One region of the Arthrobacter sp. HMSC08H08 genome, then DNA from elsewhere that is predicted to be linked to it. Evidence: predicted binding sites of a transcription regulator. Region 1 holds the regulator's gene; the other holds the start of a gene.
The links. Region 1 encodes LexA, which represses DNA repair genes until DNA is damaged. Its sites were predicted from a motif close to TCGAACANNTGTTCGA; they were not measured.
Positions count from the first base shown of each region.

Region 2: a site for LexA is predicted at 4,182-4,197, ahead of HMPREF3175_RS10560 (DUF6504 family protein). Genes of this name have one in related genera too.

Region 1 covers NZ_KV789382.1:130,350-138,346, reverse strand. The annotation lists gene priA (bifunctional 1-(5-phosphoribosyl)-5-((5-phosphoribosylamino)methylideneamino)imidazole-4-carboxamide isomerase/phosphoribosylanthranilate isomerase PriA) at 1-757, opposite strand, end outside; gene HMPREF3175_RS03840 (hypothetical protein) at 837-1,088, opposite strand; gene hisH (imidazole glycerol phosphate synthase subunit HisH) at 1,088-1,732, opposite strand; gene hisB (imidazoleglycerol-phosphate dehydratase HisB) at 1,729-2,349, opposite strand; gene HMPREF3175_RS03825 (histidinol-phosphate transaminase) at 2,422-3,579, opposite strand; gene HMPREF3175_RS03820 (LysM peptidoglycan-binding domain-containing protein) at 3,659-4,069, opposite strand; gene lexA (transcriptional repressor LexA) at 4,303-5,139, shown strand; gene HMPREF3175_RS03810 (ATP-dependent DNA helicase) at 5,211-7,313, opposite strand; gene hflX (GTPase HflX) at 7,310-7,997, opposite strand, start outside.
Region 2 covers NZ_KV789409.1:134,633-142,629, reverse strand. The annotation lists gene HMPREF3175_RS09430 (SOS response-associated peptidase) at 1-620, shown strand, start outside; gene HMPREF3175_RS09425 (S9 family peptidase) at 688-2,871, opposite strand; gene zapE (AFG1/ZapE family ATPase) at 2,892-4,073, opposite strand; gene HMPREF3175_RS10560 (DUF6504 family protein) at 4,289-4,609, shown strand; gene dnaE (DNA polymerase III subunit alpha) at 4,631-7,997, shown strand, end outside.

The sequences.
Region 1 (7,997 bases):
GTGCGCGGCCAATGATCGCGCCTTCTACGCCTTTACCAACCATCGCGCGTAGGGCGCGTAGGTCATCGAGGGTGGACATGCCGCCGGATGCGATCAGCGGCTTGTCAGTGTGTTTCGCGATGTCGGCGAGCAGTTCGGTATTGGGGCCGGTCATGGTTCCATCACGGGTCACATCAGTGACGACGTAGCGGGCGCAGCCGGCATCATCGAGGCGAGCGAGCACATCCCACAGGTCCCCGCCGTCTTTGGTCCAGCCGTGGCCAGAGAGCGTGGTGCCACGCACGTCGAGGCCTACCGCGATCGCCTCACCTACCCGTTCGATGGCTTTGGCGGTCCATTCCGGATTCTCTAGTGCCGCGGTGCCGATGTTGACCCGTGCTGCACCCCATTCGAGTGCGCGATCCAGTGACGCATCGTCTCGAATACCGCCGGAAAGCTCAACCTTGAGATCCAGCTCGGTCGCGATGCGTTTGAGCACTGGACGGTTATCCCCACGCGAGAAAGCGGCATCCAAGTCAACCACGTGGATCCATTCCGCACCGGCCTCTTGCCAGCGCAAAGCCGCATCGAACGGGTCGCCGTGATCTGTTTCGGTGCCGGCTTCCCCTTGGGTCAGGCGCACCGCCTGCCCGTTGACGATGTCCACCGCAGGGAACAAAACAAGATCCCGGCGCTCGGTTAGTGGGTGCTCGGTTGGCGTGTGCCCAGTTGGCGTGTGCCCAGTTAGCGTGTGCTCGGTTGCTTTGTGATCAGTCATGGGGTTTTCTCGGGTCTCTCTCAACAGCTCAAGAAGTGAAATCTAGGAAGAAACGAAGCGATGATCTCGGAAGAAAGGTTCAAACCGTGGTGGCAGGTGGCGGGAACTCAGCGACCACATGGATCGCTTGGCCCTCCCTCACGGCGTCCTCGTTGCCTTTATCGTCTGTGTCCGGGCCTTTCTGCGCAACGGCCCACGCCGCAATCAAAAACATGAGAGCCAGCGCGCCACACACGATGACCCACACCCGCTTAACACCCTGTTGAGCGAGCGAATACGTGCCGCCAACCAGCAACCCGCCCAGGATCATCAACACAATCGGTGAGGGCATCAGAGCGTCTCCATCCAATTCTTAATCAACTGGGCGCCGGGCTCGCCAGATTTTTCCGGGTGGAACTGAACCGAACTCAACGGTCCGTTCTCAACTGCCGCGATGAACGGGCCACCGTGATCCGACCACGTGACCATCGGCGGTTTCATGAGCGGCTGGACGACGTCGAAATCCCAGCTCTGTACAGCGTAGGAGTGGACAAAGTAGAAACGTTCGTCTTCGATGCCGCGGAACAGCTGCGTGTCTTGCGGCGGAGTCACGCTGTTCCAACCCATGTGCGGAACCACATCGGCTGTGAGCCGCTCAACCACGCCAGGCCATTCGTCCAGGCCCGCCGTCCTGGTGCCGCCCTCCGTGCTTTCAGTGAACAGCACTTGGTGGCCCACGCAGATCCCCAGAACGGGTTTCCCACCCGCGATCCTGTAGCCGAGGTGACGAAGCAGCGAGCCCTTCTTGAGTGCCGCTATGACGCTGGCGAACGCACCGACACCGGGCAGCACCACGCCATCGGCGGTACGCAACTGATCGCTGTCCGCAGTCAACGAGACATCAGCGCCCACGTGTTCGAAGGCGCGCAGAACCGAGTGAACGTTACCCGCGCCGTGATCGACAACCGCGATATGCGGCCGGCGGCCCTGGGTCATAGCGCTCCCTTGGTGGACGGGATCGTGTTCCCCATCCGCTCGTCTGGTTCGATGGCTTCACGCAACGCGCGTGCAAGAGCCTTGAACTGGCATTCCACGATGTGATGAGGGTCGCGGCCACGCAGAACGTCGATGTGCAGGCAGATGCCTGCGTGGTAGGCGAAGGATTCGAAGACGTGGCGGGTCATCGAACCGGTGAAGTGCCCGCCGATGAGGTGGTACTGCTGGCCCTCAGGTTCGCCTTCATGGATCACATAAGGGCGGCCGGAGAGATCCACGATGCAGCGCGCAAGGGCCTCATCCAGTGGGATGGTTGCCTGCCCAAAGCGGGTGATGCCGCGCTTGTCACCGAGCGCTGTTTTGAACACTTCGCCGAGCGTGATCGCGGTGTCTTCGACAGTGTGGTGGACGTCGATGTCTGTGTCCCCATGCGCTGCGATAGTGATGTCCATGAGCGAGTGGCGCGCCAGCGAGGTCAACATGTGATCGTAGAACGGAACTGTTGTGGAGATGTCCGCTTGACCGGTTCCATCGAGTTTGATGGTGACTTTAACGGTGGATTCGGAGGTGATCCGTTCCATGGTGGCTTCACGGGTACCGATCAGCTGGGCGCTCATGGTGCTCGCTTTCTTCATGTGATGCGCAGACGCGCGTCTACGCATCTGCGTGGGGATTGTTCTGCCCTCATTCTATGAGGGTGCTGTTGCGGCGTCCTGGTGAGCCGGCCGCTTGCCGCGTGTTAGGCGCGTTCCATGTGATTGGCGCATCAGGGTCAGGAACGTTGTGGTTTCCTCTTCGGTTCCTGCGGTGACACGTAGCTTGCCGGGTAGCCCGTTGTTGCGGATGATGACTCCGCCTTCCAGGAGGTATTCGAAGACTGCGTTGGGGTCTTCGAAGTCGCCGAAGGTGACGAAGTTTGAGTCAGAAACTGTTGGTGTGAGCCCCATGCCTCTGAGCTCGGTCACGATGCGGTCGCGTTGCTCTTTGATCGCCTCGACGTTGGCTAGCAACGCGTCGGTGTGTTTGAGGGCTGCGAGTGCGGTGGCTTGGGTTACGGCGGAGAGGTGGTACGGAAGGCGTACGAGACGTAGGGCGTCTGATATTTCTGGTGCGGCCGCTAGGTAACCGAGCCGTGCGCCGGCGAGCCCGAACGCTTTGGACATGGTTCGGGAGACGATCAACCGTTGCCTGCCGTCAAGCAAGGTGAGGGCGGTCGAGTCTGGGTCGTGCGCGAATTCGGCGTAGGCCTCGTCAACGACGACGATGGTCTGGAACTCTTCGCCGGCCTCATAGACGGCGCGCACGACGTCGAGTTCGAGCCCGGTCCCGGTCGGGTTATTGGGCGAGCACAGGAACACGATGTTCGGTTTGTGTGTGCGGACTTGTTCTGCCGCGGATTCCGCGCTGAGACTGTAGTCCTCTGCGCGGTGGCCGGGAATGTATGTGGTGTCTGTTCCAGACGCCAACAGCGGGTACATCGAATAGGTGGGCGGGAAGCTCAACAGGGTTCGGCCTGGACCGCCGAAGGCTTGCAGGATCTGTTGCAGTACTTCGTTGGAGCCGTTAGCAGCCCACACGTTTTCTGGGGTGAGCCCGCGGCCGAGGTATTCGGCGAGTGCGGTGCGTAGCGCCGTGAATTCCCGATCTGGGTAGCGGTTGAGGCTGTGTGCGGCCTCGCGTACGGATGCGGCGATCTCATCGATCACGTCTTGCGGCAGCGGGTGAGTGTTTTCGTTGACGTTCAGCTGTACCGGAACGTCGATCTGTGGGGCGCCGTACGGGGAGAGCCCACGGAGATTATCCCTAAGTGGAAGTTGGTTGAGCCGTTGCATAGCATCCTGAGACATGGTTCAAGTCTAGGGATCGGCTAAGTGGCGTCTCGAATTAGGGTCGCCCTATTGCGCACCCACTCACGCTGTGGCCGGGTTAGTAGCTGACCGGGACAACGAGCTTCTGCCCCGGAACGAGCGCTCCATCAAAAGAGTTGTGCTTTTGGATCAGAGCCACCGTGTCGCGGACATCGCGTTCAGGTGCATAGTGCTCAGCTAGCTCCCACAAGGTATCTCCATGCGCAACGGTGACCTCAACCAAGCGATCCCCCTGCGCGGTCACCGGCTCACCCGTGGTTGCCTGAGCAGGCTGAAGCAAGGCCGAGAGCATCAAAAACACGCCAACGACCAAAGCCATAGTCGGCAGGCCGAAGAACACAAACCGCCCCCGTGAAGTCAAACGGATACGTTGACGTGATGCGTGCTCGCCATGAGCAGTGTTGAGAGTGCGCTCATCTGAATTGACGGTGCGTTCAGCAGTATTCGACATGACAACGGTGTCCACCATGACCATTCCTTCCGACATCGAACAGAACATACATTCGAACATCTCTTCGATACATTTCTAGCACACATCTTCGAATCGACTCAACGGTCTTCGTACATATCTTTGAATATGCGGCGAATCCATATAGGCTGTAACTACCGATGTGGACTGTCATTACAGTCAAGAACAACCCCCTGACACTTTGATGGGCATGGGTAGCGAACCAGGGATGGGAAACGAAGGATGGGAAACGAATGAGCACCGATACACCGTCGATGGACACCCAGCCCGCACGCCCTTCGAAACCGCTGACTTCGCGGCAACGCTCTGTGCTGAAGTGCATCGAGTCTTTCTTAGAGAATCAGGGGTATCCGCCCACGATGCGTGAGATCGGTGACGCAGTCGGGTTGAAATCGCTGTCTTCGGTGACACACCAACTGCAGCAGCTCAACAAGCTCGGTTGGATTCGCCGCGACCCCAAACTCCCCCGCGCGCTCGAGGTTCTCTATCCGTCCACCCTGGACGTGACCCAGAAGGACTCCACCACAGCTAGTGCGGCCGCACTCGGAGCAGCGACAGGCGCCGGCCTAGCGGAGGTCACACCAATGCCCGGTGCAGCCAAACTCCCAAACACCACAGACTCCGCCAGCACCGCACAATCCTCCAACATCACAGACTCGGCTAACATCACGCAGTTCAAGGCTCGCGGCGGTGAGGACTCGGCTGAGATCCCACTCGTCGGCCGTATCGCGGCAGGTGGACCGATCCTTGCTGAACAACACGTTGAAGACGTCGTGACCCTGCCACGTCAGCTTGTAGGGCACGGCGAACTGTTCATGCTCAAAGTCTCTGGAGACTCGATGATCGACGCCGCGATCTGCGATGGTGACTGGGTTGTGGTCCGTCGCCAAAACACCGCACAGAACGGCGAGATCGTCGCAGCACTGCTGGATGACGAAGCCACCGTGAAGACCTTCCGGCAACGCGACGGACACACGTGGTTACTGCCTCAGAACTCCCAATACGAACCCATCCTGGGCGACCACGCACAGATCATGGGACGCGTCGTATCCGTGTTGCGCTCCCTCTAAGCGCAGAGCCGCTCAGGCAACCCCTCTAAGCGCAGGGCCCGTATCGCCGCGCCATCTTCGTTACTGCCGCGTTACTTATTGGCTTCGCGCAGGCGTCCCAAAGCGCCGAGAACTGTATTCCGGTCAGTTGTGGTCCACAACGGTGGTAGCGCGCTGCGAAGATATGCACCATAGCGGCGGGTAGCCATCCGAGAATCCAGAATCGCGGCCACTCCCCTGTCCTCTGTGGAACGGATCAGACGGCCCACACCCTGCGCCAAACGGATCGCCGCGTGATGCGCCGAAACAGACATGAACCCATTCCCGCCGTGCTCATTCACGTCACGGGTCCTCGCGGTCATCAAAGGATCATCCGGGCGCGGGAACGGAATCCGATCAATCACCACCAAACGGCAATGCCGCCCCGGTACATCCACGCCCTGCCACAGCGTCATCGTCCCAAACAGACAGGTCTGCTCATCAGCTGAGAACTCCCGCACCAGCTCCGTCATTGACGCCTCGCCCTGCACCAAAATCGGCACATCCAGACGTTCACGGCACGCAGCGGCGGCGTCCTCAGCGGCTCGGCGTGAAGAAAACAGCGCCAACGCCGCACCGCCAGAGGCCTTGATCAAGTCCCCAAGCTCATCGATAGCTGCTTCAGAGACCCCGCGGCTTGGAGGCGGGAGATGCTGAGCCACATACAGCACGCCCTGCTTCTCGTATTCGAACGGCGAACCAACATCAACCGAATCCCACTTAGGAGCCTCCGGCCCCATCAACCCTAAACCGCCAGCAACCGGCTCGAAGGCTTCATCCACAGCAAGCGTGGCCGAGGTCAAAACCACGGTCCGGTCCGCGAACAAGCCATCCCGCATCTGCATCGCAACAGACAACGGGGCAACCATCAAAGACGCCGGTTCAGAATCATCCGGAACCACATAGCCGCGCCCCGGCTCGAAGCTGCCGGGCCGGGCCGCCCACACAACCTCGTCGCCCTGACCAGCGTTCAACAAACGTTCAGCCAGCTCAACAACCTGAGCCACCGCGGAACGCGCGGACTGCCAGGCGCCATCCGGAGCCGCATCGCCAGCCTCGCGTTTGGAATCCGCCATCACGACCTTCGCTGATTCGAAAACCTGCATCACAGCGGCACGTTGAGCCTCGGTCAAACCGCGCGGCTGAAGACCTGTCGGGATGTTCGTGACAGACTTCTCAAAAGCCTTAGCGGCATCAGATAACGCCTTCGACGCAACCTTGAGGTGCTTCTTAGCTCCCTGTGCCGCGTGCGTGATCGCGGTGTGGGTGAGCGGGCGCGTGTACGTGTTCGTGACCCGGTCCTGCAACTCGTGGGCCTCATCCACAATCACAACATCGAAATCCGGTAAAACCGGTAGCTGCTCAAACGCAGAAAAAGCGAGCATCGCGTGGTTAGTGACCACCACATCGGACTCAGCGGCCAACGCGCGGGCACGCTCCGTGAAACATTCCTCCGCCATAGGACAATGCTGGGTACCCAGACATTCAAGCGAGGACACCGAAGCCTGCCGCCACGCCCTATCCGAAACCGAAGGGATCAGCTCATCCCGGTCCCCCGTCTCGCTCTCTTCAGCCCACTTCCGGATGCGCATAATCTCCTGACCCAAAGGCGAAGTCGGGCCGTCCTCGGCCGCATTCGGGTCTGCCAGGGACGCATCGAAAAGCGAGCCCGCGTCCTCATCCTCCGGATACCCGCCAGAGAGCTTATATTTGCAGGCATAGTTGTTCCGCCCCTTGAGCAGGGTGACATCCACCGGCCGCGGAAGTTCATCTTCCAGAGCCTTCAGAAGCCGCGGAACATCGCGCCCCACAACCTGGGACTGCAACGCCAACGTTGCGGTGGCAACCACTACAGGTTTATCCGCCTCGATCGCGTGCCGGATCGCAGGAATCAAGTACGCCATCGACTTACCCGTGCCGGTCCCGGCCTGCACCAGCAGGTGCGTACCCGTGGACAGAGCGTGCGCAACCGCATGCGCCATCTCATGCTGACCATCGCGGCGCTGCCCACCCATCTTGTCCACCGCCGTGGTCAGCAGACGCTCAACCTCTTCAACGGCGGGCTCACCCGACTCAGTTGAAGCCTCCGATGCGACATCCGTTTCAGATGCAGCGGTGCTTTCTCGCTCGGACCCAGCCGAAACGTCCTGGCTCATTCGTTCGCCTCTTCGGACGCCTCGGCCTGGGCTTCATCGGCCGTGTGGGCTTGCGCATCGTTAGTCCGCGCGTACGGTGCAAGCGCATCAGCGAGATCGGGGCGGACTAGCGCGTGGATCCGTGTCCCGTCTTCGACGTGTTCAAGCTCGAGCAGCTCGGCGTCCTGACCGTGCAGGCGCGCCACCAGGTCGCCTTCGGTGTATGGGATCAAGGCGCGCACTTCGGTGTGCGGGCGCGGGATAGTGCGCGAGATCTTTTCTTTGAGCTCGTCGATGCCTTGGCCCGTGCGGGCAGAGACCACAACGTGGTCAGGATGGTTGCGGCGCAACTGAGCCAGCGTATGCGCGTCAGCGAGGTCCGCCTTGTTCAGCACGATGAGCTCAGGGCAGTCCGCCTCAATGTCCGCGAGCACCTCGTGCACCGCTTGGATCTGCGACATCGGGTCCGGGTGGGAGGCATCGACCACGTGAAGCAGCACGTCGGCATCAGCGGCTTCTTCCAAGGTTGAACGGAACGCCTCCACAAGGTGGGTTGGCAGGTTGCGCACGAAACCGACCGTGTCTGTGAGGGTGTAGCCGATGCCGTCAGGGGTCTGCGCTGAACGCACAGTCGGGTCCAGGGTAGCGAACAGAGCGTTCTCCACCAGGACCCCGGCGTCAGTCAGCCGGTTGAGTAGCGAGGAC
Region 2 (7,997 bases), on a different contig from region 1:
CGCGCTGGGGCTTGGTTCCGATTTGGGCTAAAGACCTCTCGTTTTCCTCCCGGGCCTTCAATGCCCGTTCCGAAACCGTGGCGTCGAAGCCAACATTCAGGTCCGCCGTAAAGGCTCGCCGTTGCGCGATTCCCGTGGATGGGTATTACGAGTGGCTTGCGCCAGAGAAACCGGGCGGCCGTAAGCGGCCGTTCTTCGTGCACCGGAAAGATGGCGCGCCGATCGTCTTCGCGGGCTTGTATGAATGGTGGAAGGACCCAAACCCGCAGCAAGATCCAGCTGGTGCAACGACGGGCGCCGCTGAGGAGAATCCGTGGGTGCTTTCGTGCACGATGCTGACGTGCGCATCGCCGTCACCGGACTCAGCCGGGATGGCGGGTGAGCTCGGGCGGCTCCATGACCGTTTACCCGTTCCGCTCGGGGACGAAGCGGCGCTGAGTGCATGGCTCGATCCGCAGAACGAGGACGCCACAACGCTCGTCGCCGAAGCCGTAGCTCACGCCTACGATTCGCTCGGGGAATGGGAGATGCACGAAGTGGACCCCGCGGTAGGCAACGTGCGGAACAACGACCCGGAACTGATCACACCCATCAACGACATCGAGCCGCCGCTGTTCTAGGTTTGGAGCAACGTTGTGGCCGGCTAACCACCAAAGGCTAGCCGGCCACAACGTTGCTCACCAACGACTACCCGAGTGAGAGCGGCTTCTCGGCTTCCTCGCCGAGCACATGCTCTTGCAGGAAGCCGATGAACGTGCGGTACCAGACCTCTGCGTTTCCGCGGGACTCGATCCAGTGCCCCTCATCCGGGAAGTAGAGGTAGCGGTGTGGTAGCGAGCCGTCGGCGGCGCGTGGCGTGGACGCATGCACATGGAGTGCGTGCCACAGTTCAAGCCCCTGGCCGATCGGCACACGGTAGTCCTTATCGCCGTGGATCACGAGCATCGGTGCTGTGATCTTCTCCGCGAAGAGGTGCGGCGAATACTCCGCACCCTGTTCGCGCATCGCACGGTCCCACGACGCGTTGTCGGTGCTGCGGCCCATCGAGGTCGTGTTCCACAACGATGCGTGGGTCACGATGGCCTTGAAGCGGTCGCCTGTGTGCCCTGCAACCCAGTTAGCCATGAAGCCCCCGTAGGAACCGCCGGCGAACGCCTGCTTGGTTTCGTCGATGTCGGACCGCTCGATGGTGGCGTCGGTGAGCGCCATGATGTCGGTGTACGGGGTGCCGCCGAGCTGTTGCTGGCCGCGGTCGATCATCGCCTGGCCATAGCCAGTCGAGATAGCTGGGTCTGGCAGAAGGACCGCGAAACCGGCAGCGACGAATGGTGCCGGGTTCCAACGGTAGGTGAACGCGTTCCACGATCCCCACGGGCCGCCGTGCGCGAACACCACGAGAGGGTGCGGTCCGTCGCTTTCCGGTAAGCGCAGCCAGGCTCGGATCTCCGTTCCATCCTCCGCGGTGGCTGTGATGTTTTCGGTACGGCCCGGCTGATCCGTCGCATCCGCTGGGTTCGCGAGCTCCTCAACAGCTACGGCGTGCGCGGCCTCGCTTGGGAGCTCGATGCGCACCGGATGCGGCGCAACCGCGATGCCGTTACGCAAAGTAATCAGTGCAGGCGCTTCATCGCCGCTGGCCGAGCGATCTGCCGTGCCCACACGAGCCAACCCAGTGAAAACCTCGCCGGTGCCAGGGCCGCCGGCGATGCGCTGTGGCGCGGCATCGGTCACGGAACCGAACCACACCGAGCCGCTACCGGAGTCATCGCTCGTTGTGGCGAGCTTGGAGTTCGTGACCCACATCGGAGCCACCCAGTGGTCCAGATCCGGCCAAAGCTCAGTGCGCTCACCGGTAGCGATGTCCATGATGTGGGAGCTCGAGCTCAGCGACTGCTGCGGTGTCCAATCACGGGTGCAGTTGAGAACAACCTTGGCTGAATCAGGAGAAATATCGACCAGGCTGAGGTGATGACCAGGAACCGTGTCGACGTCGGTAAGCATGGTCTTCTCACCCGTAGCGACATCGATGCGCCACAACTGCGTGCCCGTGATGAGATCAGCGACGTTGACCTCGATCGCTGCGAGAATGAACGAGGCATCCGGGGCCGCCTTCCACGAAAGCAATCGCCCCTTCGGCATCCGTACAACACGCCAGGAGAGCAGCGAATCCGCTCCCTCAGCGGCGTCGTTGTTCTCGCTAGTGTCGTTGCCCTTGCTATCCGCCTCGCTATCTTCGCCAGCGGTGTCCTTGCTGACAGCGTCCTTGCTAGCCGCCTCGGCGGCTTTCTTGAGGCGAGCGTTCTTCTCATGTTCAGAGGCGGCTGCCTCGATGTTTTCGGGCAACTCAGCCACCAGGATCACGTCCGTTGCAGGCCCAAGATCGCTCGCCCAATAACGCGAAGGGAACACGGAATGAAGGATCCCGGACACATGCATCGTGGAGCGGCTACGCGAATACTCTGCGTGCTCCGCTTCAGTGCTCGCCTGCGAATGCATACCCGCTTGAGCGAACAGTGTGCTCTTACTGACCTGCAAGCTACGGAACCCACCCGGACGCGAGCCAAGCAACAATGGGGAAGCAGACGCCTGCGGAAGGTGCCATATGCAACTGCCGGCCTTCGCGCCCTCAGGGTTGGACGCCATATAAAACAAGCGACCCCGCGCATCCAAGACGGGGCTTGATGCGCCCTTCTCGTGGCGGGTCAAAGTACGGGGGTGTGTTGAACCCTTCGGGAGTTCAACGATCTGGCTCTGCCAGCCGGTGCCATCGGCATCCAGCTGTTGGACGGTGGCGACGACGCGTCCGTTAGCGCTGGCTTCAAGGCCCGTGACGCGTGTTGCGTTGAGAAGTGTCTGAAGGGTTTGATTCATAGTTTCGAGGCTACCGCGCATCAAGGGCGCGTGTCAGCAACCGGTGTCAGCAGCTGCAGGCGCGAAAACATGCGTTCGGGATAGACCGGCCCGCGGGGTGCGCGGGCAAGCTCCTCCGGTGGGACCGGGGCATAGACGTGTAGCGGGATGTCCGCATCGGCTAACACATCGACCATGTGCGCGAACCGCTGTATCGCGTTGCGCGTCATACTTTCAGGCGCGGGGACCTCCCGGAGGACCCAGGTCGAATAGTCATCGGCGAGCGCGAGCAGATCTGCTGGGGAAATGCTGCCTTCGCATAAGTATTCCCAGGTTGTGTCTAGTGTGGCGTTTTCTGAGTCCGTGCTGTCTAGGCTGGTGGGGTTGACGGTCAGGGTGCGTGCAGTCCCGGGTAGCGGGATGGTTGCGCTGCTTGTTGTGGTGTTGCCTGTTGTGGTGCCGGTGGCTGGGGATGAGGCGGGGCTGTTGACGATGGTCCAGGTGCCCGCTGCGAAGCCGGTAGCTTGGTGCGGGCTTGGCTGGTGCTGGTTTGGGTGAGGCGGGATTGTGTGGTGTTGGAGCGCGCGGTAGTCCTGTGGATGCGTGAGGGTTAGGACCTCGAGGTTTTCATGGATGTGGCGTGCTGCGGGGCCGAGCGCGTCAGCGATCATGGGGTCGTCGTGACCGTTACCGGGCGCGGCGTTGGATGTTGTGAAGAGTGCGATGTCGTGCTCGGCGAGGATGCTGAGTGCGCGGCGCAGCATGACGGCGTCGGCGACATCGTGGACGTGGAATTCATCGATGAAGATCACGGTGTTGGCTGCTACGACGTCGGTGACGGCTTGCGCGAAGGCGTGCCCGTTGGTGTGCATGCTGTGGGTTAACGCGCGGAAGAACGCGGTCAAATGCATCCGCAGGGTTGCTGCGGGGGCGTTGCGGAGGATGCTGTCGATGAGCCAGGTCTTACCGCGTCCGACCTCGCCCACAAGGTAGACCCCCGAACGGTGCGAGCCCAGGATTGTGTGGGCTGCGCTTATCTGGTGTGGATCGAGTGCAACGCCACGGCTTTCAGATGCTCGGTTGGTCGCGGCGAGCGCGGCGTCGAGTGAGTCCCAGCCGAGACGTTCGTATAGAGGGCTCGGCGGGGCAGGCATGGTTTCTTGCTGAGAAGGGGTGTTGTCCGGAGAGGTCGGGGTAGCGCTATCGAGGGGTTGAAGGGGCATGGTCCCTATTGTCTCCGATGGGGCAGAGCGTGTGTGTAACGCAAGCGCGCAGAGGTTAGGGCGGGTGTGCGGTTCAAACTGTCAGGGGGTATTCTTAAGGTCTTCCTATCGAACACATGTTCGAATCTCGTTGTGTGAGGTTCCGCTTCCCAGGCCCCGCACATCCAGCGTTGCGGCCGAGCCAGCTCACAGGCGGCCGGTGAGAAGTAGGAAACATGAGTATGTTCACCCAATCTGTGGAATTGCGTTGTGACGAGCAGGGCGCGCCGAGTGCCGTGCTGTGGCAAGGGCGCACATGGACGGTGTGCGCAGAGCCCGTGAAGTGGTTTGAGCGTAGGGCCTGGTGGGAGGAGGACCCTAGAGCCGTTAAAGGTTCTGGACCCGGGACTGTTGATCATTTGGTGTGGCAGTTGCAGGTGCAGTTGAATCCAAGTTCTGAGCCGCAGACAATGTATGTTTCTCAGCACTGCGCAACGGGCCGGTGGCGGCTGATCAATGTTGAACTGCCTTCGCAGCCTTTACAACGTAGCGCGTAGAGAAGGCAGTCGCTTAAGCGTATGAAGGGAAAAGTGGGTTTCCCGCATCTGCATGTTTCTACCGCGTATAGCGCCCACTACGGGGTTGACCGGCCAGAGAAGTTAGTGGAACAGGCTGCAGCTGATGGTGCTTGGGCTCTAGCGTGCACTGACCGCGACGGGCTATACGGGGCTATCAAACATGTTGCGGCGTGCATCGAGCATGGGGTCACCCCGATTCTGGGCGTAGATCTTGCTCTGCTCGAAAGCACGAGCGTTTCTGGCGCGAGCATCGCAGGTGGGATGAACAGTGCCGGCGATGTGAGCGTTGCAGGCCGGATTGTTGTGCTCGCCCGTGGTTCCTCGGAGGGGTATTCGGCGCTGGTTCGGCTCGTGTCGGTAGCGCATCAGCGGGGGAGAGAAACCCATGGGATTGTGGGGGTGAGCCGGCTTGATGTGCGCCAAGCAGCACTCGGGCCCGATGGCGGTGTACGCCTCAGTGTGCTCCTAGGTCCTGACTCGGATGTGGGCCATGCCGCGTATCGTCGCCGCTATGCGCACATGCGGCGCCGGCTTAAAGCATGGCGGGACACACTCCATACCGATGCGTTGTTTATAGAACTGGTGAGCCACATGTCCCGGCCCGGGCAGCGCTGTAGCCACGCGCATGCTCTACGGATGTGGAAAGCCGCCCGCGAAAGCCGTGTGGAAGCGGTTATGACGAACGCGGTGCGGTACGCGACCCCGGACGGCGCCGCCACCGCCGATGTTGTGGACGCGGTGCGCCTGATGAGCCCACTAGGTTCTGTTACCGCACCGAAAGGCACCGTTCCCGCGGTGAGCGCTGCCCGCGGTGAGAGCCCGCAAGTCAACGGGCAAGGATGGCTCAAGCCAAGCGCCCAGATGCACGAGGTGGCTGCCGAGCTGGCCTCGGCCGCGGGGCTAGGGTCCCAGGGGGCCGAGCAGTTGCTGCGCTCAACGCAACGGTGTGCGTCTCTGAGCGCGCTTGATCCGGTCAAACATATGGGCTGGGGAACCCCGGTTGTTCCTGAGGCGCACGTGATCGGGATTAGGCACAACCCGATGCTTGAATTACGGCAACGGTGCCTGGCGAGCCTCGAACGGTTATTCGCTCCAAGCGGCGAAGCTGTTCTGCATCATTCACCGGCGCGCGCTGAACGGATGCGTCAGCGTGCCCTGGACGTCCTGGAGCATGAACTGGGCATCATCGAAGAGCTCGGGTTTGCAAGCTATTTCCTCACCGTCGCCGCGGCTACCGACATCATCCACGGCATGGGGGTCAGGGCCGCCGCGCGAGGCTCAGGCGCATCGAGCCTTGTGGTGTACCTCTTAGGGATATCGCATATGAACCCGCTTGAACATGACCTGATCTTTGAACGTTTCCTCTCACGGGAACGAGCAAGCCTGCCGGATATCGATGTGGATGTTGAATCCGCTCAACGTCACGCGGTCTATAGGGAACTGTTCAAACGCTTCGGTGAAGACCGCACCACGCTCATGTCGATGCAGAACGCCTACAGGGCAAGGGGAGCGGTCCGCGATGCAGGCTATGCGCTCGGCATGGAAAGCGACGATATCGACCGAGCAGCTAAGAGCCTGTGGCGGCTGAACGCCTCGAACGTGCGGGACGCGGTTGCGAAAATGCCGGAGCTCGCCCCGCTCGCGCACCGGCTTGAAGCTGAACGCCAAACTGGTAACAACCGGTGGGACTTACTCGTCGATCTCACAGAGCGGCTTGACCGGTTGCCTCGCCACATCTCAATGCACCCGTGCGGGGTGATCCTTTCCGATAGTTCCTTATTAGACCGGACCCCGGTCCAGCCCTCCGGTATGGGGCTGGCTATGAGCCAATTCGATAAACACGACATGGACCACATGGGGCTCATCAAACTCGATGTGCTCGGGGTCCGGATGCAGTCAGCAATCGCCTACACCCTCGAAGAAATCAAACGGATACACGGGGTAACGGATTCGGTCTATTTAGACCGGATTCCGTTCGATGATGAAGCCACTTTCCAGATGATCCGGACAACCAACACGTTGGGGGTTTTCCAAATCGAATCCCCAGGCCAGCGGGAACTCATCGGGAAGCTCGCCCCGACTGAACTCAACGACCTCATCATCGACATTTCTCTGTTCCGGCCAGGCCCGATGCAATCAGACATGGTCAAACCGTTCCTGGAACAACGTCACGGATTCCGGCACACGGAAGTCCCGCACCCGGATCTCGCCCCGATCTTGAAAGAAACCCACGGGGTTGTGGTGTTCCACGAACAAGTCCTGCGCATCATCGACCTCATGACAGGGTGCGGGCTCGCACGTGCTGACGTGTACCGGCGCTGGATCGGCAACCCTGAGCGGGAACCGGTCTTCGAAAAAACGTTCAGGCGCGATGCGCTCACGAAAGGGTATTCGGTCGACGTCATCGATGAAGTATGGTCCATCCTGGCCGCTTTCGGCTCCTTCGGATTCTGCAAAGCCCACGGAGCCGCGTTCGCCATCCCCACATATCAATCCGCGTGGCTGAAAACCCACCACCCAGAAGCGTTCATGGCCGCACTATTCGAACACGACCCGGGCATGTACCCGCAAAGGCTGCTCATCGCAGAAGCCCGCCGGCTCGGTATCCCGCTACTCCCGCTGGATGTCAACGCCTCGAGTACATCCTTCAAGCTTGAACGCATCCCCGAACACGCCCAAACACCGAGTGAACCAGTACCCGGGTATCGGGTGCGCGGAGATCTTGGCATCCGCATGTCCTGGACACTGGTCAGCGGACTCAGCACCCCTGAAGCCCAACGCTTAAGCGCCAACGCCCCCTACACATCAGTCGCAGACGTTCGTTCCCGCGCCCGCATCACTAAAGCCAGCATGGTCCGGTTAGCCCAACTCGGAGCACTCGACCGTTTCCTGACACCCGGTAGAGGAGGCAGAGCCGACCTCATTCACCACCTCGAAACCCAACGCAACACACCACAACGCGCGCACAAAGACCGACCCATCCCAGGCCAAGGCGCACTCGATCTAGGGGTGGACCTTGAAACCGCGGCGCTAGCACCGGTTATCCCTGATCCGACACCAGCCCAAAACGTCCGAACCGAACTCGACCTCACCGCCGCTGACATCAGCGGCCACATCATGGACGCCCACGCCTCCTATCTCGAAGCCATCGGCGCAACCCCATCCAACCGGCTTCTGGAACTACGCTCAGGGACCCGAGTCCTCGTCGCTGGGGTGCGTGTGGCAACTCAAACCCCGCCGATGCGTTCAGGGGAGAGGGTCGTCTTCATTAGCCTCGATGACGGGCACGGTTGCGCCGATATTTCCTTCTTCACCCAAGCGCAAAACGATGCCGGCCCGATCGTTTTCTCATCACGACTCATGCTCG